One region of the Mesorhizobium sp. M6A.T.Cr.TU.016.01.1.1 genome, then DNA from elsewhere that is predicted to be linked to it. Evidence: predicted binding sites of a transcription regulator. Region 1 holds the regulator's gene; each other region holds the start of a gene.

Region 1 (7,246 bases):
AGTTGTTGCGGCCGCCGTCGCCCCAGGGCGGGCCGTTGTCGGTGGCGATGCGCCACGGCAGGCCGTAGCGCCGGAAGGCGGCGATCAGGCGGGTTTTGACAGTTTCGGTGGTTTGGTCGGGGCAAGCTTCCAGCACCAGCGAGAAGCGCGAATGATCGTCGAGCACGGTCAACGGGTGCAGCCGCCCGGCGCGCAACGGCACATGGCCCTTGAAGTCCATCTGCCACAGGTCGTTGGGAGCGGCGTGCTCGAAGCGGATGAACGCTTTGGCGCCGCCACCCAGCGCACCCAACTCGACGCCGTTGCGGCGCAGGATGCCAGTCACCGTCGAGGCGGCCGGATTGCCCAGCCCCTGGCGCGCCAGCACCCGGGCGATCTTGCGCCCGCCCCAGGCCGGATGCGTCGTGCGCACCGAAAGCGCTGCCGCCTCGATCTCGTGTGCGCTGCGCGTCGGGCTCGACTGCGGCCGGCGCGAACGCTCCAAAAGCCCGGCCTCGCCAATAGCCCGCCAACGCGCGAGCAACTTGTAAGCGCATGTCCGGCCGATCCCGAAGCGTCGGCACAACGCGCTCATATTCGCTCCTTCCGCCGCAGCCAGCCGCACAAACTCCAGCTTCCGTTTCAGCACGCTCGTGTCCTCGAATGGCATCTCGAACCCCCCAGCGCAAAGCGCGCCAAACTGTTCGCGATGTCCTCGCACACCTGTTCGCGATGTCCCCGGTCCAAACAGGGAGGAGATCGGCCATCATTCCGACTTTCGCCAACCGCCAACGTTGCAGGAGTGAGCTGCGCGCTGAAGCTGCCAATCTCCCCCAAGTGGGGAGATGCCCGGCAGGGCAGAGGGGGGCGTGAAGGATCGCTACGAATCTATCGGAATTCCCGTGTCGAGGACCTAAGCACCCAGCCCTTCGAACAGGATCGTCGACAGATAGCGTTCGGCGAAGGATGGAATAACGACCACCAGGTTCTTGCCCTTGTTCTCCGGCCGAGAGCCAACGACGACCGCCGCCTGCAGGGCGGCGCCCGAAGAGATGCCGACCGGCACGCCTTCGAGGCGGGCGACGAGTCGGGCATTGGCGACCGAATCCTCGTTGGAGACCTTGACGATCTCGTCATAGATCGTCGTGTCGAGGATCTTCGGCGCGAAGCCGGCGCCGATGCCCTGGATCTTGTGCGGGCCGGGCTGGCCGCCCGACAGCACCGGCGAGGCTTCCGGCTCGACGGCGACGACATGCACGGAGGGCTTGCGCTGCTTCAGCACCTGACCGACGCCGGTGATGGTGCCGCCGGTGCCGATGCCGGCGACGAAGATGTCGACTTCGCCTTGGGTGTCATTCCAGATTTCCTCGGCCGTGGTGCGGCGGTGGATTTCCGGATTGGCCGGATTTTCGAACTGCTGCGGAATGATGGCGTCGGGCAGCGTCGCGGCCAGCTCGTCGGCCTTGGCGATGGCGCCCTTCATACCTTTCGGCCCTTCGGTCAGCACCAGTTCGGCGCCGAGCAGCGCCAGCATTTTCCTGCGTTCGACCGACATGGTCTCCGGCATGGTCAGGATCAGCTTGTAGCCCTTGGCGGCGGCGGCGAAGGCGAGCGCGATGCCGGTGTTGCCCGAGGTCGGCTCAATCAGCGTGGTCCTGCCGGGCGCAATCCTGCCCGATGCCTCCAGCGCCTCGATCATCGAGACGCCGATGCGGTCCTTGACCGAGCCGATCGGGTTGAAGAATTCGAGCTTGGCCAGCAGATTGGCGACGACGCCCTTTTCATTGGCGAACTTGTCGAGCCGCACCAGCGGGGTGTCGCCGATCGTTTCGGTGATCGAATTGTAGATGCGGCCGCGGCCGGGCACATGCGCGGTGGTGGCGGGCTTGTTCATTGGTTTCGCTCCCCGAGTTCAGATGGGCCAGAGGTCAGATCGGCCAGCGTCAGGTTGGCCAGAGTCAGTCAGGCAAGTGTCAGGCGGGCATAAGATAGGGCCATCCGCCGCGCAAGATAGTCTGTCGGTTGAAAATATCCGAGTGGGACGCATGCTGAAAACAGCTTCGGCCTGGAAAAGCATTTCAGGCGGTGTCCTGTTTAGGAATGGCTCGACCGCGAGATGCCTATTGCCGGGCGGCGATCGCAGCCGCTGCTCCGACCATGAAACCGGCGGCGGTGCGGTTCAGCACCCGCAGCGCACGCGGCGACTTCAGGAGCCCGCGCGCCTTGGCCGCCAGCGCCAGATAGGGCACCAGCACCACCAGCAGCACGAAGAGCGTCAGCGCGACGAGGATGCCGTAATCGGCGAGCGTGATGGTCTTCAGATCGACGATGGTCGGCGTGATGGCGAGATAGAAGATCATCGTCTTCGGATTGCCGAGCGTGACGGCGAGGCCGGCAATAAAGCTCGACACCAGCCCGCCCCTGCCTTTCTTCGCCTCCACCGTTTCGGGCGTGATGCCGCTCGTCCAGAAGCGCCAGCCAAGGAAAGCGAGATAGGCGACGCCCAGCCATTTGATTACCAGGAAGGCCATGCCGAAGGTCTGAGCGACGAGGGCCAGGCCGAGCACCACGGCGGTGAGATAGGTGAGATCGCCGAGCATCAGCCCGAAAGACATGGCGAGCGCCGAGCGAAAGCCGGAACCAAGCGCACGCGCAATAAGCGCGGTGAGACCTGGGCCAGGAATGGCGGCGGCGATGCCGAGGGCCGCGCTGTAGGCGAGGAATCCGGTGAGGGTCATGATTTCGGCCTTAGCGCATGACTCCAAAACGGAATCGACTTTTAAGACTGCGCCTTGTCGCACAAAGGCTGGCAGGCGTGTACTCCCTGAGGCCCGGATTCGATTGCACCAGAACTACCGGCCGGGCGAACTCGCCGATCAGGACGGACTTTTGTCGTAGGTGACGCGCACACGGAGAGTTGAAGCGGAATCGATCGGTTTTCGGAACTCAGTTTCCGGCTGCGTAAAAATCGTCGTCGAGGCGCTTTTCCAGCGCGACGAGATCGGCCGGCAGCGGCAGGCCCATGGCGCGCATTTCCCTCAGCTTTTCACGCAGTTGCTCCTGCACTTCATGCTGATCCTCGGGCTGGTTGATCATCTCCTTGAGCAACAGGCTGATCTGGGCCTTGAATGATTCCAGCGCCATTTTTTTCTCCTTGAGGTCCGGCCTAAGCGCGTCGCGTTTGAAGGTTTCCTGCGACGCGCTTTGCTTTCTTGTTTTTATGCATGTCGTTATCCCAAAACCGCTTGCGCATCACAGGTCAAGCCCGAGGGCAGGCTTTTGGGCGACATGCATTATCGCAGCATGCGGGAAATAAGCTGCGCGGTATAGTCGACCATCGGCACGATGCGTGCGTAGTTCAGCCGGGTCGGGCCGATGACGCCGAGCGCGCCGATGACGCGGGCATCCTTGTCGCGATAGGGCGCCACGACCAGCGACGAGCCCGACAGCGAAAACAGCTTGTTTTCCGAGCCGATGAAGATGCGCACGCCGGACCCTTCCTCGGCAAGATCGAGAAGCTGGATCAGCCCGTCCTGCGTCTCCAGATCCTCGAACAAGTGCCGCAACAACTCGATGTCGGCCTGGGCCGTGACGTTTTCCAGCAGATTGGCGCGGCCGCGCACGATGAGACGCGCCGGCAGGCCGCTGTCGGCGCCTGCCCAGACCGCCAGGCCCTTCTCGACCAGGTCCTGCGACAGCGTGTCGAGGGCGGCCCTGGTTTCTTCCTTGATGCGGGCGATCTCGATCCGCGCCTCGGCCAGCGTGCGGCCGCGGATGTGGGCGTTGAGGAAGTTCGAGGCTTCATGCAATTGCGAAACGGTGATGCCGGCGGGCAGATCGACGACGCGGTTTTCGACGTCGCCGTTCTGCGATACCAGAACGGCCAGCGCCTTGGTCGGCTCGAGCTGGATGAACTCGATGTGCTTCAGCGCCACCTCGTTCTTGGCGGCAAGCACGAGGCCGGCGCCGCGCGACATGCCGGACAGCATCTGGCTGGCTTCGGTAAGCATATGCTCCAGCGTCGCGCCCGAGCCGGAGGCGCGCACCTGTGCCTCGATGGTGCGGCGCTCCTCATCGGAGAGGTCGCCAAGCTCCATGAACGCATCGACGAAGAAGCGCAGGCCGGCCTGGGTCGGCAGCCGGCCGGCCGAGATATGCGGCGCGTAGATCAGTCCGAGATGCTCGAGATCGCTCATCACGTTGCGGATGGTTGCGGGCGACAGCGAAGACGGCAGAATCCGCGACAGGCTGCGTGAGCCGACCGGCTCGCCGTCCTTCAGGTAGGAATCGACGATGCGCCGAAAGATGTCGCGCGAGCGCATGTCGAGCGATTGAAACGCCGGCGATTGAAATGCGGGCGACTGAAGCACGGGCGACTGGGAACTGGGATCGACTGCCTTGGTCATTCGAGCCAAATACCTCCGGCCCAAAGATATAGACTTCGGCGGTGCCCGCGCAACCAGCCATTTTCCTTTGCGCCCTGCGCTCCATGCGGCTACAAGCCGGCCACGATTCCGAAAAAGATAGGAAAAAAGCCTGAATGCGCCCTTCCAAACGCCAATTCGACGAAATGCGCGCCATCTCCTTTGAGCGTGGCGTCTCCAAGCACGCGGAAGGTTCGTGCCTGGTGAAATTCGGCGACACACATGTGCTGTGCACGGCCAGCCTCGAGGAAAAGGTGCCGGGCTGGATGCGCAATTCCGGCAAGGGCTGGGTGACGGCGGAATACGGTATGCTGCCGCGCTCGACCGGCGAACGCATGCGCCGCGAAGCTTCGTCCGGCAAGCAAGGCGGCCGCACGCTGGAAATCCAGAGGCTGATCGGCCGTTCGCTGCGCGCCGTGGTTGATCTGCAGGCGCTCGGCGAGCAGCAGATCACTGTCGACTGCGACGTGATCCAGGCCGATGGCGGCACGCGCACCGCTTCGATCACCGGCGGCTGGGTGGCGCTCTACGACTGCCTGCGCTGGATGGAAGCTCGACAGATGGCCAGCGTCGCCAAGGTGCTGAAGGACCATGTCGCGGCGATCTCCTGCGGCATCCATGACGGCCAGCCGGTCATCGACCTCGACTATCTCGAGGATTCCTCGGCCGGCACCGACGCCAACTTCGTCATGACCGGCAAGGGCGGCATCGTCGAGATCCAGGGCACGGCCGAGGGTGAGCCTTTCTCTGAAGAGCAGTTCACGGCGCTGATGGAACTGGCCAAGAAGGGCATTGCGCGACTGGTCAGCCTACAGCAGATGGCTGTAGGTTAATTTTCGGTTCTGTCATGATTCCTTCCGCCATCCTCGAATCAGCCCTCTATGTGACCGACCTCGATGCCGCGGAAGACTTCTATTCCGGCGTGCTTGGGCTCGATCTACTGGGCAAGGTCGACGGCAGGCATCTTTTCTTCCGTTGCGGGGACGGCGTGCTGCTCATCTTCAACGCGGAGGCGACCAAGGTGCCGCCGGCGCCCGACGCCAGGCTGAAAGTGCCGCCGCACGGCACGGTCGGCGACGGCCATCTCTGCTTTGCAGCAAGCGCGGACGAGATCGTGCGCTGGAAAGCGCATCTCGAGCAGAAGAAAATCGCCATCGAAAGCGAGTTCGAATGGCCGCAGGGCGGCCGGTCGATCTATATTCGCGACCCCTCCGGCAATTCGATCGAATTCGCCGAGCCAAGAATCTGGGGCATCTGATGCATTCGCTTGATGGACATAAGATCGTCGTCGCCAGCCACAATGCCGGCAAGCTGCGGGAATTCGCCGATCTGATGGCACCATTCGGCATAGAAGCGAAGTCGGCCAAGGAATACGGCCTGCCGGAGCCGGACGAGACCGGCACCACCTTCGAGGAGAACGCCTTAATCAAGGCTTTAGCCGCCGCCAAGGCGACAGGCCTGCCGGCATTGTCGGACGATTCCGGCCTATGTGTCGATGCGCTGGGCGGAGCGCCCGGCGTCTACACCGCCAACTGGGCCGAGGCGCCGGACGGGTCCCGCGACTTCGGCATGGCGATGCAGCGAGCGGAAGTGGCGTTGCAGGAAATCGGCGCGGTCGCGCCGGCTCAGCGCAAGGGTCGCTTCGTCGCCGTTATCTGTCTGGCCTTTCCCGACGGTGCGGCCGAATATTTCCGCGGCGAGGTCGAGGGCACGCTGGTATGGCCGCCGCGCGGCGAACTCGGTTTTGGCTACGACCCGGTGTTCGTGCCGGACGGTTTCGAAAAGACCTTCGGCGAGATGACCGCTGAGGAAAAACATGGCTGGAAGCCCGGCCAGCCGACGGCATTGTCGCACCGCGCCCGCGCCTTCCAGAAATTCGCGCAAGCCAGACTGGATTTGGCACGATCGGGCGTGAAATGACCATGCTGCTCGACCGCAGCCCCGGCTTCGGCGTCTACATCCACTGGCCGTTTTGCGCGGCCAAGTGCCCCTATTGCGACTTCAACAGCCATGTCCGCCACCAGCCGGTCGACCAGGAGCGTTTTGCGCGCGCCTTCGAGACCGAGCTTGCGACGATGCGCGACCGGACCGGACCGCGCGAGGTGACCAGCATTTTTCTCGGCGGCGGCACACCGTCGCTGATGAAGCCGCAAACCGTGGCGACGGTGCTGGACGCGGTGGCGAGGAACTGGACGGTGCCCGATGGCATCGAGGTGACGCTGGAAGCCAACCCCTCTTCGGTCGAGGCCGAGCGCTTTCGCGGCTACCGGGCGGCAGGCGTCAACCGGGTGTCGCTCGGCGTGCAGGCGCTGAACGACAAGGATCTGCGGTTCCTCGGCCGGCTGCACAATGTCGATGAAGCACTGCATGCGATCGGCCTGGCGCGTGAAATCTTTCCGCGGCTGTCCTTCGACCTGATCTACGCACGGCCCGGCCAGACACCGGAAGCGTGGCAGATGGAGCTCGAGCAGGCGATCGGCCACGCCGCCGACCACCTATCGCTCTACCAGCTGACCATCGAGGAAGGCACGCCGTTCCACGCGCTGCATGCGGCCAGGAAATTCGCCATTCCCGACAACGACCACGCCGCCGATCTCTATGCGCTGACGCAGGAGATCACCGCTGCACGCGGCTTGCCGGCTTACGAGATTTCCAACCACGCCAGGCCTGGGGCGGAAAGCCGGCACAATCTCACCTATTGGCGCTATGGCGAATATGTCGGCGTCGGTCCCGGTGCGCATGGCCGCTTCGTCGAAAACGGCCGCCGCGTGGTGACGATCGCCGAAAGGATGCCGGAGACCTGGGCCAATCTGGTCGAGGCCAAGGGCCATGGCATCACCGGC
Region 2 (7,246 bases), 2.0 Mb from region 1:
AGCCGCTCGCTGAGCGGCTGCGACGGCAGATCGGGCGAGCCCAGCTGGCTGTACAAGCCCCAACTGACCAGCGGAACCACCAGGACCGCGGCCGTCGCAACCAGCCTGGTCGCCATCGACGGCTGCCGCGCCGCTGCCTTGTCGGCGGGATCGGCCCCGGCCCCGGCATTGTCCAGGCGAAGGATGCGGCGAGCGATTTCGGCACGCGCCTCTTCGGCCTCCGCCGGCTGGATCAGGCCGCGCGCCACGTCTCGGTCAAGCTCCGACAGCTGGTCGCGATAAACTTCAAGGTCATGATCGCTGCTCGCCGAACCATCCTTCGGGCCGCCGGCCAGCGGCAGCAGAACCGCCAGGCTTGCACCCAGCGTGAGAATGGCAGCTATGACCCAGAACAGCATGCTTCTTCCAATAACGGCAGAGCCCTGCCCTGCCAACACAGGCATCCTGCGACGCTTTGACGGCAGGTGCGTCGCATGTGCTTGATTGATGTCAACCGGACCTATCCGCCCAGTCGTTACGTCAGCGGCGTCCAGCTGCCATCGGCGTTGCGGCAAGCGGTTCCGCGCGCGGTGGCGCCGGCGGCGCCGGTAAAGACCGTATGGGTGTATTGCCGGCAGTCCTGCGAGCCGACACGATAGGGCTGGGCGGCGACAACCTCGCCATAATGCGCCGACCGATCGCTCTTCCACGTCACCTTCTGGCCACTCGCTGTGTACTCGAGCGCCTTGTATTCCGCCTCCAGCGCCTTGCGCTTCTCGGATTCCTTCAAGCCGGCACCGATCGATCCGCTGACGAGGCCGCCGCCCATGGCGGAAATGATCGTCGTCGCGATCTTGCCGTCAGTTGGCGGCGTGACGGCAGGCTGCGGCGCCACCGTGGGGGCCGGGCTGTTGCCCAGCGTCGTGCAGCCGGAAACGGCCAGCAGTGCGGAAACGAGCGCGACGCGAATCTTCATGCCAACAACCGGTTTTCTTGAGTTAGAGCTGGGAGCCGCGCCATCGGGGAAGTCGGTGTGGCCATTAGTGTTGATGTTTGTCCGAAATTTGGCCGCGGCCGACGCTCCGGGACCAATCGACATGCCGCCATATCACGCACCGTCGATCAAGCATCATTGAAGGCTCCGCAATCGAACTACTGCCTTCAACCCGCCCATGCCGGATCGTTCCAGAGCCAGAACGCCTCCATACTCATTGACGAGGTCGGCGACAATGGCAAGTCCAAGCCCGGTCCCCGGCTTGGTCTCGTCGAGCCGCCGTCCGCGCCTCAGCGCCTCGCGCGCCTTGTCTTCGGGAATGCCCGGGCCGTCATCCTCAATGCTGATCTCGAACAGATTGACGGCACCCTCCTTGCCGGCGCCACTCGTCTTGTCGGAGATTGGTGCCACCGACACGGCGACCGCGCTCTTTGCCCATTTCATGGCGTTGTCGAGCAAATTGCCAAGCAATTCTTCCAGATCCTCGCGTTCGCCGGCAAAAACGATATCGACTGCCGGCAGCGAAAGCGAGAGAGCGGTCTGCGGGTTGAGTTTTTGCAGCACGCGCACCATGCGCTGGACCAGCGGCGCCACCGGCGTACGGTAGACGACGCTGTCGCGTTGCGCCGCGACGCGGGCGCGCTGCAGATAGTGGTCAACCTGCTTCTGCATCGAGGCGGCCTGCTCGGCTATGAGCTTGCCCTTGGCGCCGCCAAGCGCCCGCCCCTCGTTGATCAGCACCGCCAGCGGCGTCTTCAGCGAATGGGCGAGGTTGCCGACCTGCGTGCGCGAGCGCTCGACGATACGCTTGTTGTTTTCGATCAGTGCGTTGGTCTCGTTGGCAAGCGGCTCGATCTCGGCCGGGAAGCGGCCGTCTAGCCTTTGCGCGGTTCCTTCCCGCACCATGGCGAGAGCGTTCCTGACCCGGCCCAATGGCTGCAGGCCCAGCAGGATGGCGATGGCGTTGATGGCGATCATGCCGACGCCGAACAGGGAAAGATAGGTCAGAAGGCGACGCTGAAAGGCGCCTATCTCCTGCTCGAGCTCGGTCTGGTTGCCCATGACACGGAAGCGCGCTGCGCGATTTTTCGCGTCGAGAACGAATTCGCTCTCGAACACTTCCAGCTCCTCGCCATTGATGCCTTCGGTGGCATAGCTGCGCTGGAAGCTGGCGTTGAAGGGAACCTCGGCGACGCTTGGCGACGGGATCGCCTTGGTCATCGAGGAGGAGTGCAGATCGCCGCGCACGCCTTCCGACGCAGGCTCCACTGACCAGTACCAGCCGGAATTCGGCTCCGAGAACCGAAGATCGCCAAGGTCGGGAGCGCCGGTCAACGAACCGCCTTCGGACACGCCGACCGAGCCGATCAGGTTGAACAGATGCGCCGACAGCAAGCTGTCGAAACCGCGCTCACTCGCCTGGCGATAGAGCGTCGTGATCAGCGTGAAGATGACGACCAGGGTGAGTATCGCCCAGACCGTGGAAAAGGCGATCACCCGGAACGCCAGCGAACGCGGCCAGAACCGCAGCGAAAGCGGCGTTCTTGCAGTCTGTTTGAGCGGTTCCGCCTTACGCCTCCGGCTCACGCATTCGATAGCCCATGCCGCGAACGGTTTCTATCATGTCGATGCCCATCTTCTTGCGAAGCCGCCCGACAAAGACCTCGATTGTGTTGGAATCGCGGTCGAAATCCTGATCGTAAAGATGCTCGACCAGCTCGGTGCGGGACACGACCTCGCCCATATGGTGCATCAAATAGGCAAGCAGGCGGAATTCATGCGACGTCAGCTTCAGCGGCACGCCGTCGACATCGGCCTTGGAGGCCTTGGTGTCGAGCCGCAATGGCCCGCAGGTCAACTCGGACGACGCATGGCCGGCCGCGCGCCGGATGAGCGCGCGAACCCTGGCCAGCACCTCTTCGATGTGGAACGGCTTGGTGACGTAATCGTCGGCGCCGGCGTCGATGCCGGATACCTTGTCGCTCCAGCGATCACGCGCCGTCAGAATCAGGACCGGCATCTTGCGGCCGCCGCGCCGCCAGCGCTCAACCACACTGATGCCGTCCATCTGCGGCAAGCCGATGTCGAGCACCACGGCGTCATAGGGTTCGGTATCGCCAAGGAAATGCCCTTCCTCACCGTCGAAGGCCCGGTCGACGACATAGCCGGCATCGACCAACGCGTCTGATATCTGCCGGTTGAGATCCTTGTCATCTTCGACGACCAGTACGCGCATGCTGGATCAACACCTGTTGAAGAATTGGTCAGATATAGGCCGATTCCGGCACGCTGGGAAACGGCGGGTCAATTCTGCGGAACGACGATCTCTGTGCGGCGCGGGCGCTGTCCATCCTTGCCTGGAACCAGCACGACGATGACGCAGACCGGCTGGCCACCGCGCGTCGACTGCGATGCCTTGGCCAGCGTGCCGCCATTCTGCTCGGCGACCTGCTGACCGATCGCGTAGCAGTCGGAGGCAGCCAGGACGACCGGCCGGTTCTGCTCGGGCACGACGACCGGCAGCGCCGTCGCCTGCGACGCGAACAGAGCGGCCGCTGATAGCGCCAATGTCGCGGTTCGGAAGTGGGAACGAAGCGTTTTCATGGTCAGCGTTCTAACGCATCGGTGCTGAACGTGAAATGAACAGTGAACGCCTGCAACACATGCCTATCCCACCCCTGAAACGCGAGACAACCGACCTTATGATTTCGCCGCCCCAACCCGGCAAAATTCATCGAAGCGCCAGTCTAGACTGTGTTGCAGCCATATTGAAAGCGCGTCAGGCGTTTTCTTCCGTCACGGCGCGAAAGCGCAGCAGCCCGTGATAAGCCGAAAGGTCCTCGTCATAACGGCCCTCGGTGAATTCGAGCCTGAGATTGAGGCGGTGATGCTCGTCGAGCGCGAGCGCCGCATCCTGGAGCCGGGCGCTGACCATGTCCATCACATCGAGCATTTCTTTCCTGGCCTCGGACTTCGACCAGAAATGCAGCGTGAAAAGCTGCTCGGCGTCGTTCTCCATGCCCGTTGTCCAGTCGTAGACGCTGGTCCGGCCGAAGGTGACATAGGGAAACGGGACATTTTCCGGGGCATGGTCGAACAGTTTAGCGCCGCCCAATGCCGCTGACAGGGAACCGTCACCGTTCAGCGCTTCGAACAAGGCCTTCTGCAGCGCGGCGGCCGGCGCGGTCATCGTCTTCTCCCTCGCCCGTCACGGCTGAACAAGCCTTCGCGCCGTCAGCGATTCCTGCTTGCAGCGTAGCCGCGTTGACGTTCTCGCGCCAGATCACGGGACGGTCGGGATTTATCGAAAATCGGCTGCGGTCAGCACGTACATGCTCTTGCCGGTACGGGCATAAGCATTCCTTGCGACGTCATGTATGGGACCGACAGCCGCATCGAAGGCGGCGAGATATGTGGCTTCGGCTGTCGCCGTCCCCGACGGTGCCGTCGAGATGGCATCTGCATCGACGAAGAAAGAAATCTGGGACATGCCGTCATAGCCGACGAAGCGGATCCGTCGGCTCGCTTCGTCGTAGCTGCGGCTTTGGTTTGGAAATGTCAGGCTCATGACTTGACGCCGTTAAGCGGCCCCCGCCTTCTTGACTGCCGCCCGCTTTTTCTTGGGGGCGACGGGATTGAGGGCCTCCGCGGCGCGGTCGGCCTCTTCCTTGGCCAGCCGCAGCGCCCGCAGCCTTGCCGTCTTGATGATCCTGGCCTTGGCTTCCGAAACATATTCGGCCGTTGCCTGGTTTCGCTCCGCGGTTTTCTTCTGCTTTTCCATGAAGCGCGCCTCAGCTTTTTCCATTATATTCTGACTGAATTCCGCCATCGATAAAATCTCCTTCTTGACTGAGATTATGAAAGTGAGTTTCTCATCTAAAATAGGTACTCGGGCAGAAAAAATCAATTCCAGGATTATTTTATGCTCATCGAATTCATGGGAATGAAACTGCCAAATAATACTGTCAATAGTTTCCGATAAAGGACTAATATTTTTTGGCACTCCTATCTATCGAGTGCCAAAACGCCTATACAAGGGCGTGGCCGCCTAAGCCGGCCCCAGAAAGAAGTTCCCATGAAATTCCGGCCACTCCACGATCGCGTCGTTATTCGGCGCGCCGAAAGCGATACCAAATCCAAGGGCGGCATCATCATCCCCGACAATGCCAAGGAAAAGCCGCAGGAAGGCGAAGTGATCGCCGTCGGGCCAGGCGCGCGGGACGAAAGCGGCGCGCTGATCGCACTCGATGTCAAGGCCGGCGACCTCATCCTGTTCGGCAAATGGTCGGGAACCGAAGTCAAGATAGACGGTGAGGACCTTCTGATCATGAAGGAGGCCGACATCATGGGCATCATCGACAAGAGCGAGATGGGCATCACCGACAAGATCGTGGCTGCCAAGAAAGCCGCCTGATTGGAGCGCCGCGCGTCCTCTTGGACGCGCAGAAGATGCTCCAAGTTTTTGATTCAGGCGGGTGCTGCCAGCGCCTTGCCACAACCAATTGAACGGGACGAAAAAACATGTCTGCCAAGGAAATCAAATTCTCCACCGATGCGCGTGACCGGATGCTGCGCGGTGTCGAAATCCTCAACAACGCCGTCAAGGTGACGCTCGGCCCCAAGGGCCGTAACGTCATCATCGACAAGGCCTATGGCGCGCCGCGCATTACCAAGGACGGGGTGACGGTGGCCAAGGAAATCGAGCTTGCCGACAAGTTCGAGAACATGGGCGCCCAGATGGTGCGCGAAGTGGCCTCGAAGACCAACGATCTCGCCGGCGACGGCACCACCACCGCCACGGTGCTTGCCGCTTCCATCCTGCGCGAGGGCGCCAAATTCGTTGCCGCGGGCATGAACCCGATGGACCTCAAACGCGGCATCGACCTTGCGGTCACCGCCGTCGTCAAGGAAATCCAGGCACGCGCCAAGAAGGTCAAATCTTCCGGTGAAATCGCGCAGGTCGGCACCATTGCCGCCAATGGCGATGCCACCGTCGGCGCCATGATCGCCAAGGCGATGGACAAGGTCGGCAATGACGGCGTCATCACTGTCGAGGAAGCCAAGACCGCAGAGACCGAACTCGACGTCGTCGAGGGCATGCAGTTCGACCGTGGTTATCTCAGCCCCTATTTCGTCACCAATGCCGAGAAGATGCGCGTCGAGCTGGAGGACCCTTATGTCCTCATCCACGAAAAGAAGCTTGGCAATCTGCAGGCGATGCTGCCGATCCTCGAAGCCGTGGTGCAAAGCGGCAAACCGCTGGTGATCATCTCCGAGGACGTCGAAGGCGAAGCGCTGGCGACGCTGGTCGTCAACAAATTGCGCGGTGGCCTCAAGGTCGCGGCAGTCAAGGCGCCGGGCTTCGGTGATCGCCGCAAGGCGATGCTGGAAGACATCGCCGTGCTCACTGCCGGCCAGATGATCTCGGAAGACCTTGGCATCAAGCTCGAGAACATCACCATCGACATGCTCGGCCGCGCAAAGCGCGTGCTGATCGAGAAGGACACGACGACGATCATCGACGGTGCAGGCGAGAAGGCCACGATTCAGGCGCGTGTCCAGCAGATCAAGGGGCAGATCGAGGAAACCACTTCCGACTACGATAAGGAGAAGCTGCAGGAGCGGCTAGCCAAGCTCGCCGGCGGCGTCGCGGTCATTCGCGTCGGTGGTGCGACCGAGTCCGAGGTCAAGGAAAAGAAGGACCGTATCGACGACGCGCTGAACGCCACGCGCGCGGCGGTGGAAGAAGGGATCGTTCCCGGCGGCGGTGTCGCTCTGCTGCGCGCCAAGGCCGTGCTGAACGGGCTGACCGGAGCCAATGCCGATGTGACGGCGGGCATTTCGATCGTGTCGAGAGCGCTCGAAGCGCCGATCCGCCAGATCGCCGAGAACTCCGGCGTCGAAGGTTCGATCGTTGTCGGCAGGCTCATGGACAGCAAGGATCACAACCAGGGTTTCGATGCTCAGAACGAGATCTATGTCGACATGATCAAGGTCGGCATCGTCGACCCGGCAAAGGTGGTGCGGACCGCGCTCCAGGATGCCGGTTCGATCGCGGCATTGCTGATCACTGCGGAAGCCATGATCACCGACATTCCAGCCAAGGATGCCGCGCCTGCGGCCGGCGGCGGCATGGGGGGCTACTGACCATCGCCTAGACAAGCCTGCAGCGCCCGGCCGGAAAGGCCGGGCGACCGATCCCAACACCAACCAGGAAGGAACTGTTCCGTGGCCACACAAAGCAGCAAGCCATCTCTCGCGCGTCGATGGGAA
Region 3 (7,246 bases), 2.3 Mb from region 1:
TTACCCCGGAACTGGCCGGCCTCGGCAAGACGATGCTGGCCGTCGACGGATCCGCCGCCATGGTTTCGGGCGTATGGCCGGGCGACAGCGCCTGCCGCAAGGCAACGACCGGGAACTGGCTGGACCTTCCGCTCGGCCGCGCCAGCGTCGGCGCGGTCATAGGCGACGGTTGTCTGACGGTCGTCGATTCCGCACGCGCTCGCCACGCTCTTCTGGGCGAAGTCGCCAGAGTGCTGAAGCCCGGCAGCCGCGCGGCGATCCGCGTTTTCGCCGGCCCTGAGACGTTCGAGGATTTGCAGGACATCAAGGCCCAAGCCTTGGCCGGCGGAATTGAGAATTTCCATGCGCTCAAATGGCGGATCGCTATGGCGTGTACGACCAGCGATTCCGATCGCGCCATAAATGTGCAAGTGATCCGCGACGCTTTTGACGAGATATTCCCGGACCGCGCCGCCCTTGCCGCGCGGACAGGGTGGAGCATGGCCTCCATCGGCACCATCGACGTCTATGCGGGTTCCCAAACGACTTATTGCTTCGCGACGCTTGCCATGCTCGTCGACCAGGCGAACGACTGGTTCGACGAAGTGCGCGTCGTGCCGAGCGGATCCTATCCGCTGGCGGAACGATGCCCGCTTCTGGTGCTTGGTTCTCCGAGGCACCGAGGAGAAGAGCATAGGCACGTTCCTACGACCCGGACATCTTGAATTTAGTTCATCGGGTGAGCCGATCCAATAGCAAAGATCATCGTGACCTCGCATTTCCGGCTTGTTGGAACTGCGCTGGCCAGTAACACGGGCGGGGAAATGAAGAATTTTTGGGTGACATTACTGTTATTTTTTGCAGTCCAGTCGTGCTTTTTACCTGCCTCAGTCGACGCTGAAGAGCTTCCAACTAAGGTGCCTTTGACAAAATTGGAGTACCCGGGAAAGCCAAAGAACATTCGCATGCTCTATGTGAAAATTCTTTCTTTGGGCAATCGGACAGTCAACCAACCTCTGCTACTCGATACCGGATCGAGCGGAATGACGATCGATTGCAAATCGGTGCTTCCCGCCGAAATCTGTTCGGACACAGGAATAAAGATCACGAAAGATCAGCAGATAGACGGGATAATGGTGACCACCGAACAGGCGGTTATGAACTATGGAACTTACGATGAGTACGGCAATGTTGCCTATGCTCGCGTGACTTTTGGTTCGCCGGACTCCCCGGTCTCCACCATCACCTCAATCCCATTCCTCATCCGCTACAAAAAAGTCAGGCGGAGTACCGGAGAAATCGTTGGGGGCCCGCTTTGGCCCAAGGGCATTTTCGGTATCTCTCCTGTTGGCGGAAGCGGACCAGACCGGATGATCAAGTCCCCGCTCGCCTATGTGAGCTTTGGGCCCGGCCTGCACAAAGGCTACTACCTCTCTCCGATAGGCACCAAGTGGAAGGCCTGCACGAACGACGACGGCAACTGTCCGCAAGTGGAAGCGCTCCATATCGGCGTGCCGAAAGATGTGAGAAAGGACTTCAGGATGCAAAGCTGGAAACAGGCCAATTGGCGATACAATTTTCCCACGATCGACGCCTGTATCTCATGGGGATTTGAACCGACGTGTCGGCCAACGCTTTACGATACAGGCAACTCAACGATTATGGTTCCTGCCGACGCCTCGGGGCCGTATTCGTCGCTGAACACCGGCACGAAAGTCCTGGTAAAAGCCGACGGACAGGAAGATTGGAATCTCAAGACCACCTACAATCCCGAGGTAGAGATCGTTCCTGGGCTCGAGCACAACATCGTCGGCATCCGATATTTCGAGAAGAACAGCCTGCTGCTTGATTTTGAAACTCGGGAGATCGGCTTGCGCCTCGGACACTGACTTCCGAGCTGTCCGTAAGATTTCGACCAGATTTCAGGTGGCAACTGAGATTTTCCATAATTGCGTTGCAGGATGGAAAAATTTCGCGCGGTGGCACCCTCTCTCTCGCCTTGACTCTCGCCGGCCACCGGCTTATCTCACCGCCACGTTAGCACTCGCCATAGGTGAGTGCTAACCAGGTCCGGCGCCGCCGGACGGAGGAACTGTTCTCACCATTCTCATCGAGGAATAAAAAATGGCAAAGTCGAAGTTCCGCCCGCTTCATGACCGCGTGGTCGTACGCCGGGTTGAATCCGAATCCAAGACTGCCGGCGGGATCATCATCCCCGATACGGCGAAGGAAAAGCCGCAGGAAGGCGAGATCATCGCCGTTGGTTCCGGCGCCCGTGACGAAGCCGGCAAGCTCGTCCCGCTGGACGTCAAGGCCGGCGACCGCATCCTGTTCGGCAAGTGGTCGGGCACCGAAGTCAAGCTCAATGGCGAAGACCTTCTGATCATGAAGGAATCCGACATCATGGGCATCATCGGCTGAATATCGGCCTCACCGTCACTTAAATCTTCGGGCTCAATTCAAGCCCCTGCCAGGAGCTAAAAATGGCTGCCAAAGACGTAAAATTTTCCCGTGATGCCCGTGAGCGCATGCTGCGCGGCGTCAACATCCTCGCCGACGCAGTGAAGGTCACGCTCGGCCCCAAGGGCCGCAACGTCGTCATCGACAAGTCGTTCGGCGCACCGCGCATCACCAAGGACGGCGTCACCGTCGCCAAGGAAATCGAGCTTGAAGACAAATTCGAGAACATGGGCGCGCAGATGGTCCGCGAAGTTGCTTCGAAGACCAACGACATCGCCGGCGACGGCACCACGACCGCGACCGTTCTGGCGCAGTCGATCGTCCAGGAAGGCCACAAGGCGGTTGCCGCCGGCATGAACCCGATGGACCTGAAGCGCGGCATCGACCTCGCCGTTGCCGACGTCGTCGCGACGCTGATCAAGAACGCCAAGAAGATCAAGACCTCGGAAGAAGTTGCTCAGGTCGGCACCATCGCCGGCAATGGCGATGCTTCGGTTGGCTCGATGATCGCCGAAGCGATGCAGAAGGTCGGCAATGAGGGCGTCATCACGGTCGAGGAAGCCAAGACCGCCGAGACCGAACTCGAAGTCGTCGAAGGCATGCAGTTCGACCGCGGCTATCTCTCGCCCTACTTCGTAACCAACGCCGACAAGATGGTCGCGGACCTGGAAGACGCTTACATCCTTCTCCACGAGAAGAAGCTCTCCAACCTGCAGGCCATGCTGCCGATCCTCGAGGCTGTCGTGCAGACCTCGAAGCCGCTGGTCATCATCTCGGAAGACGTCGAAGGCGAGGCTCTGGCCACGCTCGTCGTCAACAAGCTGCGTGGCGGCCTGAAGATCGCCGCCGTCAAGGCGCCGGGCTTCGGTGATCGCCGCAAGGCCATGCTGGAAGACATCGCCATCCTCACCGGTGGCCAGGTCATTTCCGAAGACCTCGGCATCAAGCTTGAGAATGTTGGCCTCAACATGCTCGGCCGCGCCAAGAAGGTGTCGATCTCCAAGGAGAACACCACCATCGTCGACGGTGCCGGCAAGAAGGCCGAGATCCAGGGCCGCGTCGCCCAGATCAAGCAGCAGATCGAGGAGACCACCTCGGACTACGACAAGGAGAAGCTGCAGGAACGTCTCGCCAAGCTGGCGGGCGGCGTTGCCGTCATCCGCGTCGGCGGTGCGACCGAGATCGAAGTCAAGGAAAAGAAGGACCGCGTCGATGACGCCCTCAACGCGACCCGCGCGGCCGTCGAAGAAGGCATCGTTCCCGGCGGCGGCGTCGCACTCCTGCGCGCTTCGCTGAGCATCAAGGCGACCGGCGCCAACTCCGACCAGACCGCGGGCATCGCCATCGTGCGTCGCGCGCTGCAGGCTCCGGCCCGCCAGATCGCGGCCAACGCCGGTGCGGAAGCATCGATCGTTGCCGGCAAGATCCTCGAGAATAAGGGCCCGACGTTCGGCTTCAATGCCCAGACCGGCGAATATGGCGACATGATCGCCATGGGTATCGTCGATCCGGTCAAGGTCGTGCGCACGGCTCTCCAGGATGCGGCCTCGGTCGCCGGCCTGCTGGTCACCACCGAAGCCATGATCGCGGAGGCTCCGAAGAAGGAGTCGGCTGGCGGCGGCATGCCAGGCGGCATGGGCGGCGGCGGCATGGGCGGCATGGGCGGCATGGACTTCTAATCCACGTATCCATCAGCCTTCAGATACGGAAAGGGCGGCCGAGAGGTCGCCCTTTTTGTTGCCATCGGCCGATTATTTCGCCGGAGCGCCCCCCGGCTCAGATGCTACCGTCAATGCGCTGCGACAGCGACCTTCTTGGCCGGCAACGCACTTTCCACCAGCGCGGCGACCTCATCGGCCACCGCCAGCACCGGGGCGCGGTCGCGGGTGGCGCGCGCGATCACCATCAGCCCTTCCAGCGATGATTCGACAAGCAACGCCAGAGCGTGGGCGCGGCGCTCGGGCACCCCTGCCCTGACGAAGGCCGCCTGCAGCAAGCCTACCCATTGCTGGAAAGCCGATCGGCATAATTCGGCCAGCTCCGGCATGTTGGCCGGCGAGTCCAGCACTACAGGCGCGACCGGACAGCCAAGGGTGAACTGGTTGTCCTCCAGCATGCGTGCGACCGCCTGGTAGATGTGGTGGACGGCCACCGCCGGGTCCTGCTCGGCGGCGAGCGCCTCATCCATCCATTGCGTGACCTTTTCGACGCTGTCGCGCGTCACCTCGACGACCAATTGGTCCTTGCCGCCCGGAAAATGAAAATAGAGCGATCCTCTCGGCGCACCGGAGGCGCTCAAAATATCGTTGAGCGAGGTGCCGTGATAGCCGCGCTGCCTCAGCAGCAGCGCCGTCGCCTCGATCATGCGTGTGCGGGTATCGTTCGCCATGTCAACCTCTGTCAGGAGTGAGCATTATAGGCCTTGCGCCGAATATGACAATCGGTCTATATATTATGTAGATCGGTCTATATACAAAATGAAATATTCAGAGGAGAAAAAGAATGACCATCCGTGAGGCAGAAGCCCAATGGCACGGGTCGTTGAAAGAAGGTTCGGGCCGGCTTCGGCTCGGCAGCGGCGTCTTCGAAGGTGCCTATTCCTTCCCGTCGCGCTTCGAGAACGGTCCCGGCACGAACCCCGAGGAACTGATCGCGGCGGCGCATGCCGGCTGCTTTTCGATGGCGCTGAGCGCCATAGCCGGCAGCGGCGGCCATGTCCCCGCACGGATCCACACCGTCGCCAAGGTGCACCTCGGCATGAGCAAGGCGGGACCGACGATCATCCGCATCGATCTTGAAACGGAAGCCGAAATCCCGGGCCTGGCGCCCGAGGAATTCCAGCGCCTTGCCCAGTCTGCGAAAGCGACATGCCTGGTCTCACGCGCCCTGGCTGGTGTGGCTGACATCAGGCTCAAAGCCGACCTCGTCACGGCCGCCGCTGTGAAAAAATGAAATCAGGAGATACCGAGATGAAACAGGACAGCATCATGGTCATCCATCCAGACGACCAATCCAGACAGACGGCCGAGATCATGCGGCGCTACAACGACGTTTTCCAGCTTCATGATCCATCGACACTCCCGGGCCTGGTGGCAGAGGACTGCGTCATCGAAAATACCGTGCCGGCGCCGGACGGCGCCCGCCATGCCGGCCGGGAGGCGTGCGTGCGCCTGTGGTCGGCGATAGCCAGCGAACCCGGCACCCGCTTCGACATCGAGGAGACCTTCGTCGCCGGTGAACGGGCGACAATCCGCTGGCGTTACTGGCGTGCCGACGGCAACTCCATCCGTGGCATCAATCTGATGCGCGTAGCGGACGGGCTGATCGTCGAGGTGATGGGTTATGTGAAGGGATAGGTTTGGCGCGGCCCCTCATTGCCCTGCCGGGCATTTCTCCCCGTATAGTGACGGGGAGAAAGCTGCCTTCGCGAAAGATTTCGCCAATCTCAAGCGTTAAAGGAAGGATGCCAGGTTGCGGCCAGCCCCTTCTCCCCGTCCTAGACGGGGAGAAGATGCCGGCAGGCAGATGAGGGGCGGCGCCAGCTTCGACGACTGCCCGCGATCCTTACTGTCTACCGGTCCGTCAGTGCCAGTTTTGCGCCGAGCGCGACGAAGGCGCCGGCGAAGGTGCGGCGCAGCCAGGTCAGCACCATCGGCCGCGACACGACATGACTGCGGATCGAGGCGGCGAAGATGCCGTAGCCGACGAAGACGACGAAGGTCAAAAGCATGAAGACGGTGCTGAGCTCCAGCATCCTCGACAGCGCATGCGGTTCGGTGGTGCTGACGAACTGCGGCAGAAAGGCGAAGAAGAAGATCGACAGTTTTGGGTTGAGGATGTTGATGAGGATGCCTGAGGTGATCACCTTGCCGACCGAGCGCGGCGCGACATCCTGCCCGACGTTCAAGCCGCCGCTCTCCTTCAACGTGTTCCACGCCATGTACAGCAGGTAGGCGACGCCCAGATATTTGATCGTCTCAAAGGCGAGTGCGCTGGTGTGCAGCAGCGCCGCCAGCCCGGTGATGGCGGCCGCCATATGCGGAATGATGCCGAGCGTGCAACCGAAAGCAGCGATGATGCTGGCGCGCGCGCCACGCGAAAGCCCGGCGCTCAGCGTATAGAGAACGCCGGTGCCGGGCGAAGCCACGACAATCAGCGACGTCAACAAGAATTCGATGGTCACGGATGGTCTCCCGGCGTTGTCCCTGCCGCCAGCAACGTAGCCAGCGAAACGCGCGGGCACAAGCCAGCCCAGGGTCGGTAGTGTCTCATTTCGAATTTCGGCTCACGACCGTTTTTTGCACTTTGTTCGGAGGACTTCTAAGGCAAGCATTGACCCTGAAGCGACATCGCATTGCGGTCTACAGCGAGTCTGGTTGACTGGCTGCCGCATCGGCGCATAGTCGTCGACTTACGCGATGTCCCCTTTGGGAACAGTCGTATGGGGGAGGCAAGCCATGGAAGTCGCTGGTGGCGCTCGTGCCGACGTTCACGTCCCGTATATTCTCGTCCATTCCGATCGCGAGATCAGGCGTCTCAGCCATCAGGCGGGCATCATTAACCCGATCACGCGAAGGATCTTGCTGTCTGCGGGCATAAGTGCCGGGATGCGCGTGCTCGACGTCGGCTGTGGCGCGGGCGACGTTACATTCCTGGTTTCCGAGATGGTTGGCAGCGAAGGTCAGGTCATCGGCGCAGATCGGGCTCCAGCGGCTCTTGCGGCGGCGGAGGGGCGCGCGGCGGCGAATCCGATCAGAATGTCAGCTTCCGTGAAGGCGATCCCGCGGCACTCTCGTTCGACCGACCG
Region 4 (7,246 bases), 2.4 Mb from region 1:
TTGCAGGTGTTTGCGGCGCGCTATCTCGGCAATGCCGGCGAAGCCGAGGATGTGGTGCAGGAGGTGTTCGTGACCGTCTGGAAACAGGCCGCCCGGTTCGATCCCGCCAGGGGGCGTGCCTCGACCTGGCTGTACAGGATCACCGCCAATCGCTGCATCGACCAGCGCCGGCGCCGGGCGCTGCGGACTTTCATCGGGCTCGACGATGTCAGGGACGAGGTGGCCTCACCAGAGCCGGATGCCGAAGCAACGACCGCCGCGCGGCAGGAGCTTGCGATCGTCCGCGACGGCCTGTCGCGCCTGCCGGAGCGGCAGCGCATGGCCGTGCTGCTGCGCGCTGTCGGCGATCTCGACATTGCGGCCATCGCAGAGGTGATGGGCGGCAGCGCCGGCTCGGCCGAGCAATTGCTTGTCCGCGGGCGGCGGGCGCTAAGGGACCATTTGAGGGATCATCTGCGGGGCCACTTGGCAATGGCGGCCGACGGCCGCGAAAGGAAGTCCTCATGACACGGGACGAGTTCGAACGAAACAAGCATCGCTTCGGCGACGATTTCGACGTCTGGCCGGCTCCCTTCCGGCAGGAAGCACTGGCCTTTGTCGCGGGTGACACGGACCGATCGCCGCAAGACGATCCGGAGCTCGATCGCCTCGTGCTCGAAGCGGCGCTGATGGACAGCGACGAACAGGCGCTGGCGCGCAAGGTGTTGGCGCGTATCGATGCCGGCCAGGCGCGGTTATCGTTCCTGCCGGGGTTCCTCCTTGCACCGGCGGGGCTAGTGGCTTGCGCCGCCGCCTTTCTGGTGGCCGCGACGCTGGCGGGCTACCAGCTGGCGCGGCTGCAGGATGACTTGCAGGATTCGGAGCTTCTGGCGCTGGCTTCCGGCGCGCGGCTGTCTGACAATGGCCTGTCTGGCGATGGCGAGTCTGGCATAGCCGCCGATCCGGCAGCAGGGGAGGATTCGCTTTGACGAGGCGTTCCCTGGTATGGACGGCGACGCTGGTGCTGCTCGGCCTTTCGCTTGCCGGCAACTTCTTCCTGCTCGGCTATGCGGCCCATGGCATGCGGCAAGGAGCGGTGGCGGGTGGGCTGATCACGGAGATCGCTGGCGCCTACTCGCCCGAGGTGAGGAAGGAGTTCCGCAGCATCCGCCGCGCAAACCGTCCGCGCACCTCGGCGGCACTACATGAGCTGCGCATGGCGCGGGCCAATCTGGCGACGGCGCAGCAGGCTTCGCCCTTCGACGAAGCGGCGGTGAAGGACGCGATGGCGGCAGTGCGCACCGCCACGACAAATCTTCAGGCAACGATGCAGGACTACCTGTTGACCGCGCTGAAGAATGCCAAGGCAAAGCCTGCTGCAGGAAGTTGATGCGGTAGGGCTTGTTCTTCCAATGTATCCGCCCATCGGCGGACGGCTGGATTGCAAGCGCGGGAGTCGAGTGGCGTATGCACCGACTGAGCGCAGCCGGGCGCGTGCGCGTCCGGCTGCCGATGTTGTCAGTGCTTGCTCTTGCCGGGACTGACGGCACTGCCGCTGATGGCGATGCGCCTGGCCTTCGTCTGCGCGCGCTGGGTCTTGGGCAGCGTCACGCTGAGCACGCCGTTATGGAAGGCAGCATTCACCTTGTCCTCCTCGACCTCGTAGCCGAGCGGGATGCGGCGCTCGAAGCGGCCGTAGAACCGCTCGGAGAAGTGCCTGTCCTTGTCCTCGGTCTCGGAGCGCTTCTCGCCGCGCAGCGTCAGCACGCCGTCGTCGAGCAGCACCTCGATGTCCTTCTCGTCCATGCCGGGGATTTCGGCGGTCACGCGGACCTCCTTCTCGCCGTCGGAGATCTCAACGCTCGGCCAGTTGGCGCGCGCCGACGAAAATCCGCTGAACGAGGGCATGCGCGTTTCGAAACCGCGGAATGCGTCGTCGATCATGCGGTTCATCTCGCGATGCAACGCCATGAACGGATCCCGGTCATCGTCACGATAGAAGCTGGGAACCGGACTATTCTCCCGGCCCCAGGGAATGAGATCACGAATAGCCATTGGTGTTCTCCTTTCTCGACTGGTTGTGCCAGGCGGCGCCAGAGTTCACCCTCGCTCAGGCGGCCTGCTTCGGCTTCTCAACCTGCCCGGCCTTCGGCGCGCCGTCTTCCCTAGTGATCGTGATGCGACGCGGCTTCATCTCCTCGGGCACTTCGCGCACGAGGTCGATCGTCAGCAGGCCGTTGTTGAGCGAGGCGCCGGTGACCGTCATGTGATCGGCAAGCTCGAAGCGCCGTGTGAACGGTCGCACCGGCAGGCCGCGATGCAGATATTCAACCTTGTCCTGTTCCTTGCGCTCGCCAGAGACGATCAGAAGGTTGGGCTCGTGGCTGATGTCGAGATCGTCTTCGGAAAAGCCGGCGACCGCGATCGTCACGCGATAGCTGTTTTCGTCGCTTCGCTCGATGTCATAAGGCGGCCAGCTGTCAGTCTGAGGCGCGTTTTCCAGAAGGTCGAAGATGCGGTCGAAACCGATGCTCGACCGATAGAGCGGGGAAAAATCGGATGCGGTTCTCATAGCTACATCCTCCATAGAGCAATATAGTACGAGGAAACGCCAAAGAGCTGGCGCTCCCTGGGTTCTGCCGGCCCCATTCAGCAACCGGCAATTTTGATTTGGTTATTGTCAGCCCGAAATCAAGACCCAGATTCTGTCCCGCTGCCAGATTTTTTGTTGCCAGATTGTGGCTGGCAATGCCGGTTTCAACCTTCATTTGTGGGTCGCGCCGGCACGCCGCATGGAGGATATCATGACCATGAAACGCGACGACATCATATCGGTGCTGGGCCCGGTGGACGACGCCGTCATCGCCGACATCGCCTCGACCGGCGCGACGATCGAGGAGTTGCGCGAGGCCTTTGCCTGGGTCGGCGCCGATGAGGCGCTGGTGAACGAGGGCCGCCCTCTGCCGTCGGCAAGGGTGGCGACGCTGATCGGGCTTCTCGAGCCGCCGGACGACGACTTATAACCGGCCGTTGCGTCGGGCAGGGGATAGGGGTTTGGGCAGGGAGGTCTTGAAGCGCGCAGGCAGACGAACCATCTCGTTCACCGGCGCCGATCGGGCCGCCTTCCTGCTTATTCGAGGATGCTACTTGCTCTAAAAACAGAAAGAAGGAGAAAGTGATGAAGGACGTCCCGTTTTCCGAGCCGATCACACTCAAGCTCCAATCCGTCGGAGAGCGCAAGGTCGCCAGCAGTTGGGAAGCCATCGAATGCATGCAGCAGTGGCCGGACCGGGCGCGGGGCCGGAGCTGGCGCGCAGCCTATCGCGCCTGCCGCGACGCGCTCGACGGTTGGCGCACCGCCCGCGAGGCTCGCACGGCCTTCGTCAAGGCGGCTCGCACGGCCGGACTGCTTGTCACGGGACGTAAATCCACCTGAACGTCAACTACCTGAACGTCAACTACCTGAAGTCAACTACCTGAACGTCAGGGCTCCGACGATCTTCTGCCCGGCCGGTTTATGTAGCTCGGGAACGTCATTTCAGGTCTCTCCTTCGCTTGCATTCGGCGCAACATTCCTTCCAGCGCAGGAGGACGTCCGGGCGGCTGCGCCGGGTCACAGTCCTTTTGGGGGTTGCTCCAAGGAAGAAGGCCCAGGGCTTTCACCATGGGCCTAGATCGTTGTCGCGGGTTCTGTTGATGCCGAGGATCGAGATCGCTCGATCCCACGCCATGGGTGGTTCACTCATTGATGGCTCGACGGATGGTCGCGATGGGTGCGTTCTCTTCACCCTCGCAGTTGCTGATCTCCGGCCGTTCCACGGCCACTTCAGAGCCTTTCTTCGGCTCCATGTGCCAAGTATCCTGCGATCGAACTCATGCGCGCCCCTCTGTTGGGCGTATACTACTATCCGTTGCGCTTATGCCACAGTGCCGGCCGTCAGGTTGTGTTAACGACAGCACACATCAATGAGGGGGAAGCCACCAATGAAGAAGCTGTTTCTCGGTCTATCGCTATCGTTCCTCGCGTCGACCGCTTTCGCTGCCGACGCGGTCGTCGAGGAGGTCCGTGTCGCCGAGTCGGCCTACAGCTGGTCAGGGCTCTATGTCGGCGGCCAGGTCGGCTATGTCTTCGAAGGCCGCGCCGACTATATCTATATCAACCCCGCCTACAACTACCGCCATGACCTCGACGGGTTCATCGGCGGGGTCTACGTCGGCTACAATTATCAATTCACCAACGGTATCGTGTTGGGTGCCGAAGCCGACATCGCCTGGGGCGATGTCGGAGGTTCGGATGTAGCGCCGGGCGACGACATTTTCTCGAGCACGACCGAGATCGACTGGACCGGCTCGGTTCGGATGCGCCTGGGTTATGCCATTGACCGCTTCCTGCCCTATGTGACGGGCGGCGTCGCCTTTGGTCGCTTCGGTTTCGAGGAATTCGCCGCGGGCGCTCCCTACGGCTCTGCCGACGACAACCTTGTCGGGTGGACCTTGGGCGCGGGCGGCGAATATGCGCTGACCGACAACTGGCTCCTGCGTGGCGAGTACCGCTACACGGAATTCGACAAGAAGGATTTCGTTTCCCAACCGGTAGACGAGGACCTTTCCGTCGATATCCACACACACGATTTCCGCATCGGAGCGGCCTACAAGTTCTGATCTCCCTAGCGGCTCATGATCTTGGTGTCCGAGTAGTTGGCCAAGGGACGGCTCAGGTTGACCTTGTCGCCGGCCGCTCTACAGGCCCGTAGGCGTCGGTCGCGACGTGGGACGATGTGCGAGGCCACCGGCAGCGTCGACGCGCTGTGTTGCAAAAGCGGCGACTTTCATGAAGGCGCCGCCTCTTGCTGTGTCATTGCAGGGTGATGACGCCGCCCACCGCTCGCCACTCGGAGGGCTGGATCAGACGGTGATGGGCGACGCGCACGGAATGCAGCGGGCCTTCGATCTCACGTTCCCAATAGTCGAGGAAATGCTTCAGCGTCGGGAAATCCGGCGTGATGTCGTATTCCTGCCAGATTAAGAGCTGCAGCAGGTCCTGATAGTCGGGAAGACGATAATGGATCTCTGCCGTTATCGGGCCAAAACCCTGCATCTGGAGCCAGAACTCGTTACCGTCCTCCGCATGGAAAAACGCCTCCGCTTACTCATCGGTTGCGGCCGCCGGCAGGCGTGCCGGGACCGACGAGGATGTCGGAAAGGCTGCGCCGCGATTTCAAGCCGCATCCGTCAGTTCAAATTCTGGAATAGCGCCACAATTACAGTGTGTTGGCACTCGACCATGGCGAGTGCTAAAATTTTTTCGGCGTCCTCTTGAAAGCCTGGATCGGCAGACTAATTCGATATGCGCGATGCCTGAGCAAGGGTCGCGCACCGTCGCATCGGCCGTTGTACCGGCCGGCTGCGAAGGGAGGTCCAAGAAAATCTGTTTGTCCTATGAGGAGAACGACATGGCGTTCCGTCCATTGCATGACCGTATCCTGGTCCGCCGCATCGCGGTCGACGAGAAGACCGCGGGCGGCATCATCATTCCCGACACCGCCAAGGAAAAGCCGCAGGAAGGCGAAGTGATTGCCGCCGGTCCCGGGGCGCGTGACGATAGCGGCCAGTTGCAGCCGCTGGACGTCAAGGTCGGCGATCGCATCCTGTTCGGCAAGTGGTCCGGCACCGAGATCAAGCTCAATGGCGAAGACCTGCTCATCATGAAGGAGAGCGACGTGTTGGGGGTGATCGAATTGACCGGCGAAGTGAAGAAGGCCGCCTGAGCGGGGCCGCAACAAGCAATCAGTCAACGAAAAGCTGCCTATTTGAAGGAGTTATCCAATGGCTGCCAAGGATGTGAAATTCCATACCGAAGCCCGCGAGAAGATGTTGCGCGGCGTCGATATTCTCGCCAATGCGGTGAAGGTGACGCTCGGTCCCAAGGGCCGCAACGTTGTCTTCGACAAGTCGTTCGGCGCCCCGCGCATCACCAAGGACGGCGTGACGGTGGCGAAAGAGATCGAGCTTGAGGACAAGTTCGAGAACATGGGCGCGCAGATGGTGCGCGAGGTCGCCTCGAAGACCAGCGACACCGCCGGCGATGGCACCACGACCGCGACGATTCTTGCTCAGGCCATTGTCAGGGAAGGGGCCAAGGCGGTCGCTGCCGGCATGAACCCGATGGACCTGAAGCGCGGCATCGACAAGGCGGTCGACGCCGTCGTCGCCGACCTGAAATCCAATGCCCGCAAGGTGACCAGGAACGACGAAATCGCCCAGGTCGGCGCCATCTCTGCCAATGGCGATGCCGAGATCGGCCGTTTCCTCGCAGAGGCGATGGAAAGGGTCGGCAATGAGGGCGTCATCACTGTCGAGGAGGCCAAGACCGCTGAGACCGAGTTGGAAGTGGTCGAAGGCATGCAGTTCGACCGTGGCTACCTCTCGCCCTATTTCATCACCAACCAGGACAAGATGCGGGTCGAACTTGAAGAACCCTATGTGCTGATCCACGAGAAGAAGCTCTCCAACCTGCAGGCCATGCTTCCCGTGCTCGAGGCCGCCGTGCAATCCGGCAAGCCGCTGCTGATCATCGCCGAGGACGTCGAGGGCGAGGCGCTGGCGACGCTGGTCGTCAACAAGTTGCGCGGCGGCCTGAAGGTTGCAGCCGTCAAGGCGCCGGGCTTCGGTGACCGCCGCAAGGCCATGCTGGAAGACATCGCCATCCTGACCGGCGGCACGGCGATCTCGGAAGACCTCGGCATCAAGCTTGAGAACGTCACGCTGGAGATGCTTGGCCGCGCCAAGAAGGTGCTGATCGAGAAGGAGAACACCACCATCGTCGACGGTGCCGGCCGCAAGGATGAAATCCAGGCGCGCATCAGCCAGATCAAGGCGCAGATCGAGGAAACCACCTCCGACTACGACCGCGAGAAGCTGCAGGAGCGGCTGGCCAAGCTCGCCGGCGGTGTCGCCGTCATCCGCGTCGGCGGCTCGACAGAGATCGAGGTCAGGGAGCGCAAGGATCGCGTCGACGATGCCATGCACGCCACACGCGCGGCGGTCGAGGAAGGCATCCTGCCCGGCGGCGGCGTGGCGCTGCTCAGGGCGGCGAAGGCGCTCGACAACGTCGCCGTCGACAATCCCGACCAGAAGACCGGTGTCGACATCGTGCGTCGCGCCATCGAAGCGCCGGTGCGCCAGATCGCCGAGAACGCCGGTGCGGAAGGTTCGATCATCGTCGGCAAGCTGCGCGAGACGACCGACTTCGGCTATGGCTGGAACG

The links. The regulator HrcA, encoded in region 1, represses chaperone genes, less so after heat shock. The targets are predictions, from matches to a motif close to GTTAGCACTCNCNNNNNGNGAGTGCTAAC.
Region 2: the regulator HrcA is predicted to act here: its motif matches at 4,969-4,997, upstream of EJ075_RS00215 (co-chaperone GroES).
Region 3: the regulator HrcA is predicted to act here: its motif matches at 2,016-2,044, upstream of groES (co-chaperone GroES).
Region 4: the regulator HrcA is predicted to act here: its motif matches at 5,250-5,278, upstream of EJ075_RS21750 (co-chaperone GroES).

The regions. Positions count from the first base shown of each region.
Region 1 is NZ_CP034452.1:2,086,942-2,094,187, forward strand. It holds gene EJ075_RS09785 (IS481 family transposase) at 1-649, opposite strand, end outside; gene cysK (cysteine synthase A) at 893-1,873, opposite strand; gene EJ075_RS09795 (LysE family translocator) at 2,100-2,717, opposite strand; gene EJ075_RS09800 (hypothetical protein) at 2,926-3,123, opposite strand; gene hrcA (heat-inducible transcriptional repressor HrcA) at 3,273-4,385, opposite strand; gene rph (ribonuclease PH) at 4,520-5,236, shown strand; gene EJ075_RS09815 (VOC family protein) at 5,251-5,661, shown strand; gene rdgB (RdgB/HAM1 family non-canonical purine NTP pyrophosphatase) at 5,661-6,323, shown strand; gene hemW (radical SAM family heme chaperone HemW) at 6,320-7,246, shown strand, end outside.
Region 2 is NZ_CP034452.1:42,314-49,559, forward strand. It holds gene ccmI (c-type cytochrome biogenesis protein CcmI) at 1-398, opposite strand, end outside; gene EJ075_RS00180 (hypothetical protein) at 515-955, opposite strand; gene EJ075_RS00185 (ATP-binding protein) at 1,109-2,560, opposite strand; gene EJ075_RS00190 (response regulator transcription factor) at 2,544-3,209, opposite strand; gene EJ075_RS00195 (hypothetical protein) at 3,278-3,577, opposite strand; gene EJ075_RS00200 (DUF3168 domain-containing protein) at 3,753-4,163, opposite strand; gene EJ075_RS00205 (DUF1488 domain-containing protein) at 4,275-4,541, opposite strand; gene EJ075_RS00210 (hypothetical protein) at 4,554-4,802, opposite strand; gene EJ075_RS00215 (co-chaperone GroES) at 5,049-5,387, shown strand; gene groL (chaperonin GroEL) at 5,495-7,120, shown strand; gene EJ075_RS00225 (hypothetical protein) at 7,202-7,246, shown strand, end outside.
Region 3 is NZ_CP034452.1:6,591,116-6,598,361, forward strand. It holds gene EJ075_RS31945 (methyltransferase domain-containing protein) at 1-704, shown strand, start outside; gene EJ075_RS31950 (hypothetical protein) at 747-1,868, shown strand; gene groES (co-chaperone GroES) at 2,104-2,400, shown strand; gene groL (chaperonin GroEL) at 2,463-4,118, shown strand; gene EJ075_RS31965 (TetR/AcrR family transcriptional regulator) at 4,229-4,828, opposite strand; gene EJ075_RS31970 (OsmC family protein) at 4,942-5,391, shown strand; gene EJ075_RS31975 (nuclear transport factor 2 family protein) at 5,409-5,795, shown strand; gene EJ075_RS31980 (LysE family translocator) at 6,011-6,622, opposite strand; partial or broken gene EJ075_RS34195 (methyltransferase domain-containing protein) at 6,897-7,199, shown strand; gene EJ075_RS31985 (methyltransferase domain-containing protein) at 7,088-7,246, shown strand, end outside.
Region 4 is NZ_CP034452.1:4,514,622-4,521,867, forward strand. It holds gene EJ075_RS21705 (sigma-70 family RNA polymerase sigma factor) at 1-507, shown strand, start outside; gene EJ075_RS21710 (hypothetical protein) at 504-968, shown strand; gene EJ075_RS21715 (periplasmic heavy metal sensor) at 965-1,369, shown strand; gene EJ075_RS21720 (Hsp20/alpha crystallin family protein) at 1,498-2,034, opposite strand; gene EJ075_RS21725 (Hsp20 family protein) at 2,090-2,551, opposite strand; gene EJ075_RS21730 (hypothetical protein) at 2,790-3,002, shown strand; gene EJ075_RS21735 (DUF982 domain-containing protein) at 3,158-3,415, shown strand; gene EJ075_RS21740 (outer membrane protein) at 3,964-4,641, shown strand; gene EJ075_RS21745 (protein usg) at 4,835-5,077, opposite strand; gene EJ075_RS21750 (co-chaperone GroES) at 5,433-5,747, shown strand; gene groL (chaperonin GroEL) at 5,806-7,246, shown strand, end outside.